Regions from separate parts of the Streptomyces sp. NPDC001606 genome, predicted to be linked through region 1. Evidence: riboswitches for the same ligand, from Rfam matches in the RefSeq annotation. Region 1 holds a riboswitch; the other holds the start of a gene.
The links. A riboswitch is a leader RNA that binds a small molecule or an ion and turns the genes downstream of it on or off. The one in region 1 is predicted to bind S-adenosylmethionine.
Positions count from the first base shown of each region.

Region 2: it holds a riboswitch for S-adenosylmethionine, as region 1 does, so the genes downstream of both, ACWCV9_RS10795 (aminotransferase class V-fold PLP-dependent enzyme) here and thrC (threonine synthase) in region 1, are expected to answer to the same signal.

Region 1 is NZ_JBSFHC010000019.1:134,031-138,845, reverse strand. Features, by position in the region: gene ACWCV9_RS29410 (MoaD/ThiS family protein) at 1-186, opposite strand, end outside; gene thrC (threonine synthase) at 183-1,466, opposite strand; SAM riboswitch class I at 1,485-1,627, opposite strand; gene ACWCV9_RS29400 (glucosyl-3-phosphoglycerate synthase) at 1,790-2,734, shown strand; gene ACWCV9_RS29395 (alpha,alpha-trehalose-phosphate synthase (UDP-forming)) at 2,817-4,247, shown strand; gene otsB (trehalose-phosphatase) at 4,252-4,815, opposite strand, start outside.
Region 2 is NZ_JBSFHC010000004.1:232,115-236,929, reverse strand. Features, by position in the region: gene ACWCV9_RS10815 (NYN domain-containing protein) at 1-1,088, opposite strand, end outside; gene ACWCV9_RS10810 (hypothetical protein) at 1,133-1,372, opposite strand; gene ACWCV9_RS10805 (rhomboid family intramembrane serine protease) at 1,527-2,267, shown strand; gene ACWCV9_RS10800 (Lrp/AsnC family transcriptional regulator) at 2,264-2,545, shown strand; gene ACWCV9_RS10795 (aminotransferase class V-fold PLP-dependent enzyme) at 2,582-3,943, opposite strand; SAM riboswitch class IV at 4,121-4,237, opposite strand; gene ACWCV9_RS10790 (undecaprenyl diphosphate synthase family protein) at 4,340-4,815, opposite strand, start outside.

The DNA.
Region 1 (4,815 bases):
GTTGACGTACACGTTCACGAACCGGCGCAGCTTGCCCTGGTCGTCCAGGACTCGAGCGGCGATGCCCGTGTGGTTCTTCTCCAGGTCCGCGATGACCTCGGCGAGGGTCGCCCCCTCGGCGGGCACCTCGGCCTGACCGCCGGTGTAGGTGCGCAGGATGGTGGGGATGCGAACGGTCACGCTCATGCGAGGCCAGCCTCTCGGAAGGAGTCCAGGGTGGGGCGGATGGTCGCGGTCAGACCGGTGCCGGCCACCGCGTCCAGGGTCTTCAGGCCGTCGCCGGTGTTCAGCACGACCGTGGTCTTCGCCGGGTCCAGCAGACCCGCCTCGAGCAGCTTGCGGGTGACGCCGACGGTCACCCCGCCCGCCGTCTCCGCGAAGATGCCCTCCGTGCGGGCCAGCAGCTTGATGGCGTCCACGACCTCCTCGTCCGTGACGTCCTCCACCGCACCGCCGGTGCGCCGGGCGATGTCCAGGACGTACGGCCCGTCGGCCGGGTTGCCGATGGCGAGGGACTTGGCGATCGTGTTCGGCTTCTGCGGCCGTACGACATCGTGCCCGGCCTTGAAGGCGGTCGACACCGGGGAGCAGCCCTCCGCCTGGGCGCCGAAGATCTTGTACGGCCGGTCCTCGACCAGACCGAGCTTGATCAGCTCCTGGAGACCCTTGTCGATCTTGGTGAGCTGGGAGCCGGAGGCGATCGGCACCACGATCTGGTCGGGCAGCCGCCAGCCGAGCTGCTCGCAGATCTCGTACGCGAGCGTCTTGGAGCCCTCGGCGTAGTACGGGCGCAGGTTGACGTTGACGAAGCCCCAGCCCTCGCCGGCCGGGTCGCCGATCAGCTCGGAGCAGAAGCGGTTCACATCGTCGTAGTTGCCCTCGATGCCGACCAGCTCGCCGCCGTAGACCGCGGCCATGACGACCTTGCCCTGCTCCAGGTCGTGCGGGATGAACACGCACGAGCGGAAGCCGGCCCGGGCGGCGGCGGCGCCGACGGCACCGGCCAGGTTGCCGGTCGAGGAGCAGGACAGGGTGGTGAAGCCGAAGGCGCGCGCCGCCTCCAGGGCCTGGGCGACGACCCGGTCCTTGAAGGAGTGCGTCGGGTTGCCGGAGTCGTCCTTCACGTACAGACCGCCGGTCACGCCCAGCTCACCGGCGAGGTTGTCCGCCTTGACGAGCTTGGTCCAGCCCGGGTTGAGGTTCGGCTTGTCGGCCACGTCGGCGGGGACGGGCAGCAGCGGCGCGTACCGCCAGATGTTCGCGGGACCCGACTCGATCGTCCGGCGCAGTTCCTCGGGGTCGTGACCGGAGAAGTCGTAGGCGATCTCCAGCGGGCCGAAACACTCCTCGCAGGCGAAGACCGGGCCGAGCGGAACGCGGTGACCGCACTCGCGACAGCTCAGGGCCGAGGCGGGACCGAGGTCGACGGCGGAATCGAGGGGGGTTTCAACTGTCTGCGCAGCCATGTGAGGCGAGGCCCTTTCTCCTCATCTTCCCCACGGCGCATCTCGCCGTGAGACGGATTTGGCACCTTCCCTAGCCGGGAGCCTCGATATGGAGAACGAGACCGACTGGAGGGTTGCCGGGGCTTCATCGGGCCGTTTCCCTCTGCCCCTCTGGATGAGCTGTATGCGATTGTCAACGCCGCTTGACACCCCGACATGCGATGGTCATCGGCGTTGTTCAAGACTGTAACCGAAGGCCAGGACAGTTGAGATAGACGTCCGAACCGCGAGATGGATCACACAGCGCACCTCGTGTGATCACGAACAGTGAGGAGCCGCAGACCGTGCTGGAAGAAGTCGAGCGCTGGCTGGCCACCCGCTCCTGGTCCGTGGCCGATCGCCCGCTCCACCGGATACTGGCCGCCAAGCAGCGCACCGGCCAGACGATCAGCGTCGTCCTGCCCGCGCTCAACGAGGAGGCGACGGTCGGCGAGATCGTCGCCGTGATCCGGCACGACCTCGTCGAACAGGTCCCGCTCGTCGACGAGATCGTCGTCGTGGACTCCGGCTCCACCGACGGCACCTCCAGGGTCGCGGCGGCCGCCGGCGCCCGGGTCGTGCACCGCGACGCGATCCTGCCCCGCATCCCGGCCGTCCCCGGCAAGGGCGAGGTGCTGTGGCGCTCCCTCCTGGTCACCCACGGGGACCTCGTCTGCTTCATCGACGCGGACCTGCGGGACTTCTCCTCCGACTTCGTCACCGGGCTGGTCGGCCCGCTGCTCACCGAGCCGGACGTGGACCTGGTCAAGGGCATGTACGACCGTCCGCTCGCCGGTGCCACCGGGCAGGGCGGCCGGGTCACCGAGCTGATGGCCCGCCCGCTGCTCAACATGCACTGGCCGCAGCTGGCCGGGTTCGTGCAGCCGCTGGGCGGCGAGTACGCGGCCCGCCGCTCGCTGCTGGAGCAGCTGCCCTTCCCCGTCGGGTACGGCGTGGAACTGGGCATGCTGGTGGACTCGCTGCACCTGGTGGGGCTGGACGCGCTGGCCCAGGTGGACCTGGGGGTGCGCAAGCACCGGCACCAGGACGGGCAGGCGCTCGGCCGGATGGCGGCGGCCATCTACCGCACCGCGCAGCTCCGCCTCGCCCGCGGCCATCTGGTCCGCCCCTCGCTCACCCAGTTCGAGCGGGGCGCGGACGGCTTCGAACCGCGCACCTACTCGGTGGACACCGAGGAGCGGCCGCCGATGGTGGAGATCGCGGAGTACGCCGAGCGCAAGGTGGCGTGAACGACCGGGGCCGTCGTATACGGCGGCCGTACCGGGCGGGCCGTACGTTTGAGCGGTTCCGGGCCGGGCTAGGTTGAGGCGTATGTCTTCCACGCACGGTGCTGAGGTGCTGGTCGCGTCCAATCGCGGCCCCGTTTCGTATCAGGTGCGCGAGGACGGCTCGCTGGACGCCAGACGTGGCGGCGGCGGGCTGGTCTCCGGGCTGTCGGCGATCGGGCCGAGCGCGCAGGCGGTGTGGGTGTGCGCCGCGCTGAGCGACGCGGACCGCGAGGCGGTACGGCGGTCCCACGACGGGCGGCGGCTGCCGGTGGACGCGACCGGCGGGCAGCTGGTCCGCATGCTCGACATCGATCCGGTCGTGTTCGCCGACGCGTACAACGGCATCGCCAACTCGGTGCTCTGGTTCGTCCACCACATGCTGTACCAGACCCCGATGGAGCCCGTCTTCGACGCGGAGTTCCGGCGGCAGTGGGCGTCGTACGAGGCCTACAACCGGGCGTTCGCCGAGGCGCTGGCCGAGGAGGCGGCCGAGGGCGCGGCGGTGCTGGTGCAGGACTACCACCTGTGCCTGGTGCCGGGCATGCTCCGCGCGCTCCGCCCCGACCTGCGCATCGGTCACTTCTCGCACACGCCGTGGGCGCCGCCGGAGTACTTCGCGCTGCTGCCGGACGACATCCGCGAGCAGCTGCTCCGCGGCATGCTCGGCGCGGACCGGGTGGCGTTCCTGACCCACCGCTGGGCGGACGCGTTCGCCGCCTGCGCGCGGGCGGTGCTGCCGGGCGGGGTGCCGGCCGGCACGGAGATCGGGGTGCACGGGCTCGGCGCGGACGCGGACTTCCTGCGCAAGCGGGCGCACGAACCGGACGTCGAGGAGCGGATGGCGGCGCTCCGGGAAGAGATCGGCGCCGGCCGCCGCACCATCGTGCGCGTCGACCGCACCGAGCTGTCCAAGAACATCGTGCGCGGGCTGCTGGCGTACGGGCAGCTGCTGGAGGACCACCCCGAGTGGCGCGAACGCGTCGTCCACGTCGCCTTCGCGTATCCGTCCCGGCAGGACCTCGCGGTCTACCGGGACTACACGGCCGAGGTACGGCGGGTCGCGGACGACCTCAACTCCCGTTACGGCACGCCGGGCTGGACCCCGGTCGTGCTGCACGTCAAGGACGACTTCGCGCGCTCCCTGGCCGCGTACCGGCTGGCCGACGTGGCCCTGGTCAACCCCATCCGGGACGGCATGAACCTGGTCGCCAAGGAGATCCCGGTGGTCTCCGACGCGGGGTGCGCGCTGGTGCTGTCCCGGGAGGCGGGGGCGTACGAGGAGCTGGGCACCGACGCGCTGGTGGTGAACCCGTACGACGTGCTGGGCACGGCGCGGGCGCTGCGCGAGGCGCTGATCCTGCCGGACGAGGTGCGGGCCGAGCGCAGCGAGCGGCTGGCCGCCGCGGCGACGGCCCTGCCGCCCACGCGCTGGTTCCTGGACCAGCTGGACGCGCTGGACGCCGTGAAGCGCTGACGCGTCAGGGCATGCGCGCGGCCAGCGTCCGCAACAGCCGTACGACGCCCTCGGGGCCGTCGACCACCAGGTCGGCCCGCTCGGCCAGCTCGGTCACCTCCGTGCTGCCGCTGCACACCAGCAGGCCGGGTACGCCGTCCGAGCGGAGTTTCTCCACCGCCGCGAAGGCGGGGAGGTCGCCGAGGTCGTCGCCCGCGTAGAGGACGGACTCGGCGCCGGTGGCGCGCAGGTGATCGGCGAGGGCGACGCCCTTGTCCATGCCGGGCGGGCGCAGCTCCAGGACCAGCCGGCCGGGCTCGACGATCAGGCCGTGCCGGGTGGCGAGGTCGGTGAGCGGCCCGCGCAGCGCCTCGAACGCGGCCTGGGGGTCGGCGGCGCGGCGGGTGTGCACCGCGACCGCCCGGCCCTTCTCCTCGATCCAGGTGCCGTGCCAGGCGCCCACCGATTCCAGGACGCCCGGCAGCTCGGCGCGGACCGCGGCCACGCCGGGGTGCGGGGCGGGGGCGGTGACCGTGCCGGTGGCCGCGTCCCAGCGTTCGGCGCCGTAGTGGCCGAGGACGGTGAGGTG
Region 2 (4,815 bases), on a different contig from region 1:
GTCTGCGCGGCGAGCGCCGAGAGCTGGCCGAGCAGCCGGAGCCGCTGCTTCTCCAGCGGCATCTGCGGATAGCCGGTCTTGGTGACGTTGTAGCCGTCGACCACCAGATGCGCCTGCGGCAGCGCGAGCAGCTGGTCGAGGATGGCCGGGTCGTGCTCGGACAGGGCGCGGGCCGCGATGTCCTTGGGGGTCATCCGGCCCGGCTCCACCGCGTCCACCGTCTCCGCCGGGCGCACCGAGACCGGCGGCAGGGCGAGTTCGCGCCGCAGCCCCTGGGTCGCGTCCAGCAGGGTGTCCAGCAGCAGCCGTACCCGCATGTCCTCCACGCTGCGGCCCTCGCGGGCGGCCCGGCGGGTCGCCTCCAGCGCGGCCTCCGCCTCGCCGAGGCGCGCCTTGAGCCGCCGGGACTCGCTCTCGGCGGCCGACAGCTGCGTCTGCCCTTCGGCGCGTACGGCCTCCATCTCGGCCTGCACCTTGCGCAGCGCGGCCTCGCCCCGCTTGACGTCGCTGAGCGCGGCCCGCAGCTTGCGCTGAAGCGATTCCGCTTCCTTCTTCGCCGACTCCAGCTCCGCGCGCAGCCGTTCGGTCTCCGCCCGGGTGTGCTCGCGGGCCTGGGCCAGCTCGGCGCGCAGCCGCTCCAGCTCCGCCCGGCTCTCCTCGTCGGCGCGCTCGGCGTCCGCGCGCTGGGCCTCCTCGCCGGCCGCGGTGACCAGCTTCACCCAGCCCGCGGGGCGCAGTACATAGGCCGCGGCCGCCACATCGAGCGGGTCCGCGGCCGGGGGCGGCGAGCCGGAGTCCAGGGCGCCGGAGAGTTCCGGATGCGCCTCTCTGAACTTCTCCCCGATGCGCTGCCGGAACAGCGGATCGGTCTCCAGCGCCGCCGCCATGGCGTTCCCGGCGAACTTCGCCCGGCGGTTGGGGGCGAACCGGGCATACTGCCGCAGCTGCGCGGGCAGTTCCGCCACGGTCAGCCCGCCGAAGCCGTCCGAGACGATCTGTACGACCCTGCGGCGCACGCCGTCGGGCAGCGGACGGTCAAGCACCTCAGCGGTGCCGTCTTCCGGCCCCCCGCCTGCGGTCTCCACCATCCGTCACACCCCTAAGCCGTCCGCTGTACCCGGGGCCGCTCCGCTCAGGAGTCGGCGCCCGGCCTGTCCACGAGTTCCACCTGGTCCACCGCGTTGCACCAACGGCAGCGCACCGACTCGATGGTCTCACTGACCACCTCGCGCTCCTCCACCTTCGGCTCACCCGCCAGGTCGAGGTGGACGTACTCCACCACCTTCGAGGAACGGGTCACGTCGAACCGGGTGAGGTTGCCGCACAGGGTGCAGCGCCAACGCGTCGTGGCGGTCGGCAGGGGAACCGTCATCGTGGCTGTTCGCTTCCTTCTCGGGTCGGTCCGCGCCCGGGGGGCGGACCCGTGTGGCCGTAACCCTACGGCCTGCCGGGGACTCGCCGCCCGTCCGTTCACGGCGGCGAGGCGGTCTATCCCCTTGCGTCCCCTTACGTCATGCTCTGTGTCCATGATCGGCAACTGGAGCACGGCGGGCCGGACCCTGAGGGCGGTCCGGAACACATCGGCACCGATGACCTACACCCTCATCGCCCTGTGCTGTGTGATCTTCGTGCTGGGCCCGGCCTCCGGGCTCACCGGGGCGTACGGCTCCGGGGAGTCCCTGCTCGCCGCGCAGCGCGTGTACTTCCACCGCTGGGGCGTGGTCCCGGCCGAGCTGTTCGAGGGCGTGCCGAGGGCGGCGCTCACCCCGCTCACCGCGCTGTTCGTGCACGGGAGCTGGGTGCATCTGCTCGGCAACATGCTCTTCCTCTTCGTCTTCGGCGCGATGACCGAGGAGCGGATGGGCCGGGTGGAGTACACACTCTTCTACGTCGGCTGCGGCTACCTGGCCCTGCTCGGTTACGCGGCCGCCAACGCCGCCTCGGAGCAGTCGCTGGTGGGTGCCTCCGGGGCGATCTCGGCGGTCCTCGGCGCCTTCCTCTACCTGTTCCCGCGGGCGCGCGTGACCAGTCTTCTGCCGTTCCTTCTCTTCCTGCCGGTACGGTTCCCGGCCTGGGTCGTGCTGCCGTTCTGGGCGGCGCTCCAGTGGCTCTCGGCGGGGCGGGCGGGACAGGGCCCCGGGGTGGCGTATCTGGCGCACCTGGTGGGCTTCGGGCTGGGCTTCGGCTACGCGTGGGTGCGTTACGGCCGTACGGATAGAGTGAAAGCCGCCCCTGCCCAGGCGCCCGAGGGAGAGAAGCAGCCGTGATCACCGCGATCGTCCTGATCAAGACCAGCGTGGACCGGATCCCCGAGATCGCGGAGCAGATCGCTTCGCTGGACTCGGTGAGCGAGGTGTTCTCCGTGACGGGGACCTACGACCTGATCGCGATGGTCAGGGTGCGGGAGCACGAGGACCTCGCCGAGGTGATCCCGGGCCGGATCAGCAAGATCCCCGGCGTGGAGGGCACGGACACGCATGTGGCGTTCCGTACCTACTCGCAGCACGACCTCGAGGCGGCGTTCGCGATCGGCCTCGACTCCTGACCGTCCGGACACCGCCTCACCGGGAGGTACGGCCCCTCACACCGCCGGCACGCAGCGGCCGTCCTCCGTGCGGTACGTCCACTTGGCACCGTCCCTGACCAGTTCCCGGACCGCGCTCACGAACCGGTCGACGTGCTCGTCGGGGGTGCCCGCGCCGAAGCTGACGCGCACGGCGTTGAGGGACTTCTCGCCCGGGGCCGCCTCCGGCGCACCGCACTCGCCCTGGGTCTGCGGGTCGCTGCCCAGCAGCGTGCGGACCAGGGGGTGGGCGCAGAACAGGCCGTCGCGGACGCCGATGCCGTACTCCGCGGAGAGGGCGGCGGCGAAGTGGGAGCTGTTCCAGCCGTCGACCACGAAGGAGATCACCCCGACGCGCGGGGCGTCGTCGCCGAACAGGGAGAGGATCCGTACCTCGGGGATCTCGGCGAGCCCCTCGCGCACCCGGCGGATCAGATGCTGCTCACGGGCGACCAGGGTGTCCCAGCCGGCCTCGGTGAGCGCCTTGCACGCCGACGCGATGGAGTAGGCGCCGATGACGTTCGGCGAGCCGGCCTCGTGCCGGGCCGCGCTCTCGTGCCACGCCACCTCCACCCCGCCGTCCGGGCGCCGGGTGACCGTGCGGCTGGCGCCGCCGCCCGCGAGGTACGGCTCGGCCGCGCGCAGCCAGTCCGCGCGGCCGGCCAGGACGCCGGAGCCGAACGGCGCGTACAGCTTGTGTCCGGAGAAGGCGATCCAGTCGACGTCGAGGTCGCGGACGTCCACCGGCTGGTGCGGGACGAGCTGGGCGGCGTCCACGACGATCCGGGCGCCGTGCGCGTGCGCGGCGGCGGCCAGCTCGCGCACCGGCCACAGCTCGCCGGTGACGTTGGAGGCGCCGGTCACACAGACCAGGGCCGGGCCGTGGGGCTCGCGGCCGGCGAGCGCCCGCTCCAGGGTCTCGACCGCCTGCCGCGGGGTGCGCGGGGCGTCGAGGTAGGTGACCCGGGTGTCCTGCCAGGGCAGCAGGGAGGCGTGGTGCTCGGTCTCGAAGACGAAGACCTGGCAGCCGGCGGGCAGCGCGCGGGCCAGCAGGTTCAGCGAGTCGGTGGTGGAGCGGGTGAAGACCACCTGGTCGCCGGGGCGGCAGCCGAGGAAGTCGGAGACCGTGCGGCGGGCGTTCTCGAAGAGGTCGGTGGAGAGCTGGGAGAGGTAGCCGGCGCCGCGGTGGACGCTGCCGTAGTAGGGGGCGTAGGCGGCGACGTCGTCCCAGACGCGCTGGAGGGCGGGGGCGCTGGCCGCGTAGTCGAGGGCCGCGTAGGTGACCTCGCCGCCGGTGACCAGCGGAACGGTGACATCCCGCCCCAGAACCGGCAGAGGGGCACAAACGGACTGGTCGGCGGCAGCGGTGGAGACGGACATGGCGGAACTCCCGTGAGGCGTGTGGGATCACCGCGCGAGCAGAGGTCGCTCAAGCACGGAGAAAGGGGAAAAGGGTGCGCGGAGGCGGGGCTCGGCGGCCCTAACGCATTCGCTTGCTCACGGAAGACTCCTCGACGACCAGGACCCCTGGTCCACGCTTCGACTCAGCGTGCGAGGGGTCCGCGCTTGCCGTAGACCTCGCTGCCTACGACCTGGTCCTCACCCGGGGCACCCCGCCACGGACGGAGGGTTGCCGGACAGCCGGCCGGGGCCTTGTGGCTGTCGCTCATGACCTGGACAGGAACGTAACGGAGCTGATCGCCGCGCCGCAACTCCTGTCCGCATATCGGGACCTCGGCATGCCGGCGAGGCATGCCGAGGCCGTCGGCCGTGCCGTCAGCTCGACTCGGGCATGCCGGACTCCGGGTAGCCGCCGTAGCGGCGCTCGCGGTTGCGGAGGTCCTTCATCGCGGCGTCGAAGTCGGCCCGCGTGACGTCCGGGAACAGCAGCGGGGAGAAGTACAGCTCGGCGTACGGGGACATCAGCGGGAAGAAGGACGACATACGGACGGCGCCGCCGGTGCGTATGACGAAGTCGACCTGTTCCGGGACGTACGCGTTGCTGGCCAGGATCTCCTCGGTCATGACCGGGATCTTCCCGTTGAGCTTGTTGAAGATCCCGATGACCTCGCGGGAGAGGGACATTCCGAGGATGTAGTGGACCGTGAAGTCCGAGTCGGCGTCCGACGCCTTCCGCATCGTCTCGAGCGATTCGAGGTAGCGTTCCGGCACCAGGTCCAGGGAGCCGGAGTACGCGAAGTTGCAGCTGCCGTGGACGCGCTGGGCCAGGTCGTCGAACGCGTCGAGGAACG